One region of the Paenibacillus sp. MDV22-iso6 genome, then DNA from elsewhere that is predicted to be linked to it. Evidence: predicted binding sites of a transcription regulator. Region 1 holds the regulator's gene; each other region holds the start of a gene.
The links. Region 1 encodes Rex, which represses fermentation and respiration genes when NADH is low (regulators of the CRP and FNR family bind a similar motif). Its sites were predicted from a motif close to TTGTGAAATATTTCACAA; they were not measured.
Positions count from the first base shown of each region.

Region 2: AC4PM4_RS10445 (cytochrome ubiquinol oxidase subunit I) is a predicted target of Rex. The motif match lies at 1,101-1,118, and genes of this name have one in related genera.
Region 3: AC4PM4_RS24025 (cytochrome ubiquinol oxidase subunit I) is a predicted target of Rex. The motif match lies at 1,068-1,085, and genes of this name have one in related genera.
Region 4: pflB (formate C-acetyltransferase) is a predicted target of Rex. The motif match lies at 1,101-1,118, and genes of this name have one in related genera.

Region 1 covers NZ_JBZVDZ010000007.1:114,335-116,542, reverse strand. Annotated here, with positions in the region: gene dinG (ATP-dependent DNA helicase DinG) at 1-394, shown strand, start outside; gene AC4PM4_RS19995 (redox-sensing transcriptional repressor Rex) at 621-1,274, shown strand; gene AC4PM4_RS19990 (amidohydrolase) at 1,261-2,208, shown strand, end outside.
Region 2 covers NZ_JBZVDZ010000003.1:253,474-255,681, forward strand. Annotated here, with positions in the region: gene AC4PM4_RS10440 (hypothetical protein) at 1-812, opposite strand, end outside; gene AC4PM4_RS10445 (cytochrome ubiquinol oxidase subunit I) at 1,242-2,208, shown strand, end outside.
Region 3 covers NZ_JBZVDZ010000009.1:76,786-78,993, forward strand. Annotated here, with positions in the region: gene AC4PM4_RS24025 (cytochrome ubiquinol oxidase subunit I) at 1-901, opposite strand, end outside; gene AC4PM4_RS24030 (TlpA family protein disulfide reductase) at 1,485-2,030, opposite strand; gene ccmA (heme ABC exporter ATP-binding protein CcmA) at 2,063-2,208, opposite strand, start outside.
Region 4 covers NZ_JBZVDZ010000007.1:296,341-298,548, forward strand. Annotated here, with positions in the region: gene pflB (formate C-acetyltransferase) at 1-1,019, opposite strand, end outside; gene adhE (bifunctional acetaldehyde-CoA/alcohol dehydrogenase) at 1,789-2,208, opposite strand, start outside.

The DNA.
Region 1 (2,208 bases):
GGTGCTACTTGGCACAAGCAGCTTTTGGGAAGGCGTGGACATTCCGGGAGAGGCTCTGACCTGCCTTGCAATTGTCAGACTGCCGTTCCAGCCACCGAATCATCCATTAGTGGAAGCGAAGAGCGAGCTTTTGCAGCAGCAGAAGAAAAACCCGTTTATGAAGCTATCCGTGCCACAAGCCGTCATCCGTTTCAAACAGGGATTTGGCAGACTGGTTCGTACAGGCAAAGACAGAGGCATTGTGATTGTATACGATACACGCGTTATTGAAGCGTATTATGGCAAGTACTTTTTATATTCATTACCTGGTCCCAAAATGGAGCACATGCTTACAGAGCAGATGGTTCCACGCATTTCGGAATGGCTCGAGAGACCAACCGAAGAGCAACAATAACAGATACGCTCTGTAGCTTCCATTATTGCAAGGCGCCAGTGATTGGCGGTAAAATTGAGTAATATCATGTATTCGTTTCATGGATATGCGAGTAAAGCGATTAAAGCAATTATCCATTATATAACAAGGAGCATCCTGTTTAATTCAGTAATCATTTTGCATCGTTTTAGACAGGGTGCTCATCTTTTCATCTATCTATCGTGGCCTTGGTAAGGGGGAGCAATGAATGAAATCAGATAAAATTTCGGAAGCCGTGGTGCGTAGATTACCTGTTTACTTGCGTTATTTGAATGAACTGCATCAGCGGGAAGTCAATACGGTTTCTTCACAAGAACTTGGACTGAGGCTGGATTTGAATCCTGCCCAGATTCGTAAAGACTTGGCTTACTTTGGTGACTTTGGTCGTAAAGGGATTGGATATGACGTTTCATATCTCATTGAGAAAATCCGCCATATTTTAAAAATAGACCAGCAGATCAATGTAGCTCTTGTCGGAGCAGGTAATTTGGGACATGCCTTGTCCAATTACAATGCCTATCTCAAAGACAACATGAAGATCGTCGCTGTATTTGATGCCTACGGTCCGAAAATTGGGAGTCAAATCAACAGTTTGACGGTACAACCGATGAATGAATTAACGGATTCGGTCAAAAAAGATAACATTCGTATAGGTATTATCACGGTTCCGGATACGGAAGCCCAAAATGTTGCAGATCAGCTGATTGAGTCAGGAATTGAAGCGATTCTGAACTTTGCGCCAACGATCCTGAAGACCCCGCCGCATATTCGCATTCATCATGCTGATTTTACGACGGATCTACTTAGCCTGGCTTATTACTTGGAGAATGGAAAGGACGACGAGGAAGATGACGACAAATAGATGGGTAATTCACAACGGCAAATTTGCCGTGAGTGAAGGTACGAATTGGAACGTGGTTCAAGGTTTTATGGTTGTTGAGAATGACAAGATTGTGCATATTGGTGAGACATTGCCGGAAGGAGACGAAAGCCTGACAAAGGTGGACGGAAAAGGACTGTTCTTCTTGCCGGGTCTGATCAATACGCATGGTCACGCGGCCATGTCGCTCCTCAGAGGCCATGGAGACGATCTGGCGTTACAAGTATGGTTGCAGGAGAAAATGTGGCCAATGGAAGCCAAATTGACGTCTGAAGACGTATATTGGGGCACATCACTTTCCGTGCTTGAAATGTTGAAGGGTGGAACAACAGCTTTCCTAGATATGTATGATCATATGGATCAGGTTGCGAAAGTGGTGGAACAATCCGGCGTTCGGGCTGCTCTGGCACGTGGGGTAATCGGGCTTTGCTCAGAAGAAGAACAACTGCGCAAGCTCGAAGAGTCCGCAGCATTTGCCCGTCAATGGAATGGACAAGCAGACGGAAGAATTACAACCGTAATCTCTCCGCACGCCCCTTACACTTGCCCTCCGGATTACATAGAGAAGCTGGTACAGGTTGCTCATGATCTGAATCTGCCTTTGCATACGCATATGTCTGAAACGCTTCGCGAAGTGGAACAGAACGTGGCTGATTACGGACTGCGTCCAGTCGCACATCTGGAGAAGCTAGGATTTTTCTCCCGTCCATCTCTGGTTGCACATGCGGTACATCTGAATGATGAAGAGATCGAGATTCTCGCAAAGCATGATGTAGCAGTTTCCCACAATCCAGGCAGTAACCTGAAATTGGCTTCGGGTGTTGCGCGTGTGCCTGATCTGTTGAAAGCAGGCGTGACTGTGTCTCTGGGAACAGACGGACCAGCAAGTAACAATAACCTGGATATGTTTGAAGAG
Region 2 (2,208 bases), on a different contig from region 1:
CGATAGTGGGAGCTTACACAATCATTGCGCCCGTTTAATACCGCGTGAGAGAAGGCTTCCTTGAGTGAAGTGGCCGCTCTGGAATCCTCTAGCACATATTCATAGGCTGCCAGCAAAAAGGAAATCGTCTCATGCGCTCCTGCTTTGGAACGAAGCTGACGATAGAAGTCGGCCCGCACACTGCATTGCAGCTGGGTGACCGTATCCTGAACACCCGAGAGCGTCTGTCGCAGCGCATGCAGGAATAGCAGTTCATAGTCCCGGAGAGGGACCTCGAGGTCATCCTTTTGCATGACACCAGCAGGAGAGGTATCCTCTCCATTCAGCCAGATGGCGCGTACCCCCTGGAATACCAGCTTCATATAGCGTGTTTCTGAAGTCGTGCCCACCAGATCGGCGATACCGACCAGTCTTGAAATGCAGCTCTCCCATAAGGGGGACTCCGCTTCTTCACCAACTGGCTCGGGAAGAAGTACAATACAGAGCTCCGGATGGAGCGAGGCTGTGGCGGTCAGCCAGTAGGGATGCGCAACCACAGCAACCGTACGGGGCTCCTGCAGCAATTGTTCTGCTTCGGGAAGCGTGATGACGGTGATATTCGCAGGCATTTCCTCGGAGCGCTCCAGGCTACTGACATAGTAGACAAGCCCTTCCGCAACCATCAGAGCAGCGATGTCTGGATAGGGAAAAGCAGACCATCCTCCCTTCCGGGGGAAAAGGACATAACGAAAGGCAGGCAGGGCCGTACTTGACTCTTCTACATCTACCCCTTGATAAGGCTCCGGGTCCGGGATCGGAGACAGCTCTTCCATTGATGAATCACCTCACTTGATTTGCATTTTTGTCCGTTCATGGATTGAAGCAGTACCATCTGATAAACATCGGATTGGCGCTGCTTTGAATGATATCAATGAATCCAATAATTCAATATGTAATGCCTTTTTTGCCCAGCGTATTTTATGCCTGAGACTAACATATGGGCGTTCCGTCCTAAACATGAGCATCTTCCGTGAATAGACGAAGCTGGCAAGCTCTAACATTAGGCTTGTTTTTTTCTATTGTGTGACCATCGTCACTTTTTTTTGCTGTCATGGCAGGGTTTGTGATAATTGTCACATGTATAAAATAGTCTATCTGGCACAATACGTTCATCAATACGTGTTTGGCTGACAGAAACTGAAGAAGGGGCTTCAATGCCAAATACGAAAACTGCGATATGAACAGAAAGAAGGGGTAACGGTATGGATCCGATCATGTTATCGCGTATCCAATATGCGCTCACAACGATTTTCCATTTCTTTTTTGTACCGCTGTCCATTGGTCTTGTACTGCTGGTAGCGATTATGGAGACGTTGTACGTAGTAAAGGGTAAGGAAGTTTACAAAACGATGGCCAAATTTTGGGGCAAACTGTTCCTGATTAACTTTGCCGTCGGTGTGGTCACAGGTATCTTTCAGGAATTCCAGTTCGGCATGAACTGGTCCGAGTATTCCCGGTTTGTCGGGGATGTGTTCGGTGCGCCACTGGCAATTGAAGCCTTGCTGGCGTTTTTTATGGAGTCTACCTTTATTGGGCTTTGGATTTTCGGATGGGAACGCTTGTCCAAGAAGGTGCATCTGGCCTGCATTTGGCTGGTATTCATCGGCACATTCCTGTCTGCGCTCTGGATTCTGGCAGCCAATTCATTCATGCAGCATCCGGTTGGCTTCGAGATTAATAATGGCCGCGCTGAGATGAATGATTTCTTTGCACTGATTACGAATGGTCAACTGCTGGTAGAGTTCCCACACACGATCTTTGGTGCCCTAATGACAGGCGCATTCGTCGTAACCGGGATTAGTGCTTACAAGTTGATGAAGAAGCAGGATGTGGAGATCTTCCGCAAATCGTTCAACACTGCCATCATAATTGGTCTGGTTTCCTCGCTGGGAGTTGCCTTCTCGGGTCACTTCCAGGCGCAATATCTGGTGGAGACGCAGCCTATGAAAATGGCGGCCAGTGAAGGAACATGGACGACGACGGAAGATCCGGCACCATGGACGGTGGTAGCCTTTGTTGATCCGGACAAACAGGAAAATTCCGGCGAGATCAAAATCCCTGGATTGCTCAGTTATCTGTCCTATAGCAAGTTCTCTGGCAGTGTCAAAGGCATGAAGGAGCTGCAAGCGGAGTATGAGCAAACGTATGGACCAGGGGACTATATTCCAC
Region 3 (2,208 bases), on a different contig from region 1:
CCTCTGCATTAAAGTCACTAAAGGCCAGGAAGCTGAGCAGTTTCGGCAGGTGAAGAGCTCCTATAATTTCATGCTCTGCATTCAGCCATCCCAATAAAATCAAATCTGCGCCACTTTCTGTCTCAAAATGCCATTCTGCCGCTGCAAGTTTCTCCGGCTGATGCTCGGCCAAAAACTTGGCGGACACATCTCCCGCTAACGTGTTCAGTAAGCCGAACAGCAGAACCACCGCCATCATGAGATTCAAGGCTTTTTTGTGGTATGCAGATGCCCCTTTTCTCAGCAGCGAGAAGGCTGCAATTCCGGCTAACAGGGCAGCTCCTGTCAAATATGCTGAGCTTAATACATGAAACACCTTGGAAAACGTCGCCGTATTCAGCATCGCCTCCACTGGGTTAACCGCTGTGAATTGGCCTGCTTCCATGACAAAGCCTCCAGGCTGGTTCATGAAGCCGTTCACCGTCGTAATAAACACAGCCGACATGCCTGCTCCCGTGACGATTGGAATCGTCAGCAGCCAGTGAATGTATGGATTTTTGAATCGATCCCACGTATACAAATAAATGCCCAGAAAGATCGCTTCAAAAAAGAACGCAAACACCTCCATGAATAACGGAAGTGCAATGACATTGCCTGCCAGTTTCATAAAATTCGGCCACACCAGGGCCAGTTGCAGTGAAATCGCTGTACCGGTCACCACACCAACCGCCACAGAAATGACAAACCCTCTTGACCACCTCTTCGCCATCAGTGTGTAATGGGGGTCCTTCTTGCGAATCCCCATGAATTCTGCAATTGCGATCATTAGAGGTATACCGACGCCAAGTGTCGCAAAAATAGCGTGGAAGCCCAGCGTCATACCTGTCACCAGCTTGCTCCACATCACCGTATCGATTGCCATTGTTTACTGCCTCCTTTCAAACTCTGTTCGATTTTCGTACTGATTTGAATCTTTTAATTATTAGGTCAGTCAGCCCTTGGACTGCGTTCTTTATCAGGTTGATAGAAGCCCCACTAGACTGGTTCAGAGTTTATCTACAAACCGTTCCTCCATCGTTGTATGTACAAAGAGAATTTTTTCACAAAGTAAGTGACGAAGGAGCTTTACCACACCATCATTGTGCATTGCTACACATAGTTATTGGACTGAGCATGGGTTGGCGAGCTGTGTTTTACCTGATACTGAAGGGCCAAAGTACTTAACAGGACCTAATAGTTAAAATTATTATATCTTTGTGAATTAGCAATTCAATCACTGACACGTCTTCGTCCCTAAATGTTCAAGAAAGGATCAACTCTTTCTGACAACTCGGTGAAAAGCATAAAAAGCACCCAAAGGGGCTATTGATTCATTAGGCACAACCGTGGTATTGCGATTTTCAATTCTACTATGCTTGCAAGATGTTCGGGAAAAATAAAACAAAAGAAGCCGCTCGTATAGTGAGCGACTTCTCGACTTTTTTTGTTCATAAGTCTGCAAAGCTTCAATTCCGTTGCTGTACGGTCTCCTCCAGCCATTGCTGCAAAGGAATATCCTTAGTCAACTCACCGAGCAAAATGTGACTGAATATACCTTCCTGATCTATGATCATGGTCGCTGGCAACCCGGTGATACGATACAGACCGGAGACCTTTCCGGTCACATCAATGATAACAGGGAAATCGAATTGCTGTTTCTCCATAAATTCACGAATGGTGCCCTTCGCTTCCCCCACGTTGACAAACAGAGCCTCTACATCGTTTTGATACGTCTGAGCAATCTGCTTAATCTTTGGCATTTCCCTCACACAGGGCGTACACCATGAAGCCCAGAAGTTAATCATGACGACTTTGCCCCGATAATCGGAGAGCTTCACCTGTTCTCCGTCTGAATTAACCGCAGTGAATTCAGGAGCAGTTGCACCGGCTTCAATGGCACCGGTTATTTTGGGCTCGGATGATGAAGTCCCCTGGTAAATTGCCCACACAGCGGTCAGTAAAGCAGCCATTCCAATCAGGATAGTAAGCAAACTTCTCATTTTCGCACTCATTTTTTTACTCTTTTTTTCCAATAAATTCACCTTCATTTTAAGCCAAGACTATGATGAAATGCAGCATGAAGCGACCCGAACTGTTGACGAAAGTCCTCAGTAGAGCCATCTCCCACATTACGTCCTTGGTTCATAAAAACAATGTGATCGGCAACATCATCTGCGATCTCAAGCTGGT
Region 4 (2,208 bases), 180 kb from region 1:
ATGCCACCGATGGATTCAGTTACCCATGTTGGGTCTCCACTGAACAATTCATTATAATCCGGCGTACGCAGGAATTTGACGATCCGCAGTTTCATAACAAAATGGTCAACCAGTTCTTGAGCCTGTTCTTCAGTTAGCAAGCCTTCTTGCAAGTCACGTTCAATGTAAATATCAAGGAACGAAGAAACACGTCCGAGCGACATCGCCGCACCATTTTGCTCTTTAATCGCAGCCAGGTAACCGAAGTAGAGCCATTGGAACGCTTCTTTTGCGGTTGTGGCTGGCAAAGAAATATCGAAACCATGCATTTCACCCAGTTGTTTTAACTCTTGCAATGCACGAATCTGTTCGGACAGTTCTTCGCGGAGGCGAATGACATCTTCATCAATCACATCGACTTCAAGTGCATTCAGCTCACTTTTTTTATTTCGAATCAGGAAGTCCACGCCGTACAGAGCTACCCTGCGATAGTCACCGATGATCCGGCCACGGCCGTAAGCATCAGGCAGACCGGTAATAATCCCTGCTTTACGTGCTGCACGCATTTCAGATGTATAAGCATCAAATACACCCTGGTTATGTGTTTTACGGATGTTCGTAAATATATCTATGACGCCTTGAGGCATTTCAAAACCATAAGCTTCACAAGCATCAATCATCATGCGAATTCCACCGAATGGCTGAATGGAACGTTTGAATGGAGCATCTGTTTGAACACCAACAATCTGTTCTTTGGATTTATCCAGATAACCTGGTTGGTGAGAAACAATCGTTGCTGGCGTGTTTACGTCAACATCAAGTACCCCGCCGTTATCGCGCTCTTTTTTGGTCAAATCGGATACGATATCCCATAACTCTTTCGTATTCTGAGTTGCACCTGCAAGAAATGCTTCGTCGCCATAGTAAGGTGATAAGTTGCGTGCCAGAAAATCATTCACATCTACGGATTTCGTCCATGTTCCTTTGGTAAAGTTTCTCCAGCCTGTTAGTTGTTTGACATCTTTTTCGATCACCGACATAGTAATCCCTCCACAAATTTGGATTTCCGGACACATGACAGGATGCTTCACTCGTCTCATCTGTGCCCAGAGCCGCGATTAATGTGATAAATTTCACATGTAAGCCGGAACATGTTCTCTCTACTTGGGAACCGGAACCGCGGATGAATGTTTTTCTTACATTTTCAGTATACGTCTTTGTTCTTTCACCATCTGTGATTTTTATCACAAAGTTTGTGACCATCCTCACTCCACCTGTGCTGTGTCATGGTGAACCCTGCAAATTCACACTTAGCCACTGCGCGGGCAGAACAACTTCCGATCAATGTTCAAACCCGATTTCCCCGATTGAACAATATAATTTGAACGAAAGGATATGTACACTGACCACTCAGAGGATAGAACAACCTTCCGATCGCTGTTACCCCCAGATTTTTTTGATTCCCTTTTAAAAAGGGAAATTCCGGGGATAAAGGCGAGCGCTATCGCTTCTTCAGGTTTTTTCTCTCCTCTCCGTTATCGTGTACATTTATGATTCAAACTATATAGCATAGAAGGTTGAAATCGTGCTTGAAAGAGAACGCTTCGCTTCTTCAGTTTTTTTCTTCCCTCTCCGTTATGGTATGAATACCTGGTTCAAAAAGTAACATCACGGATTCCGTGTAACCTCTTTTAAAAAAGACAACTGCAAAGATTACGTTTTACCTTTTTTTACTGGAAAGACGGCAATCGGGGCTCCCCTTTCGGGGAACCCTGACTATCTGCCTGAATCCTGCTGTTGCTTTAGTTATTACTCAAACTTGCCGTAGAATGCGTTGCGATATACATCAGCCAGTTCAGTCACTAACGGCAGTTTTGGATTAGCTGTGGTACATTGGTCCTCGAATGCGCGGTCTGCCAGATAATCCACATGTGCTTCAAAGTCTTTGGCGTCGAATCCAATTTCCTGGAACGATTCTTCAATACCCAATGTTTTGTTGAGTTTGCGAATCGCATTGATGAGGCTGGTAACCCCTTCTTCTGTTGTACGTGCAGGCAATCCCAGAATACGGGCAATTTCGGCATAACGCTCATCTGCAACAAAGTGCGAATATTTCGGGAACGATGCAAACTTCGTCGGTTTTTTCGCATTGTAACGAATGACGTGCGGCATCAGGATCGCATTGGTACGTCCATGTGCGGTGTGGTACTGACCGCCCCATTTGTGTGC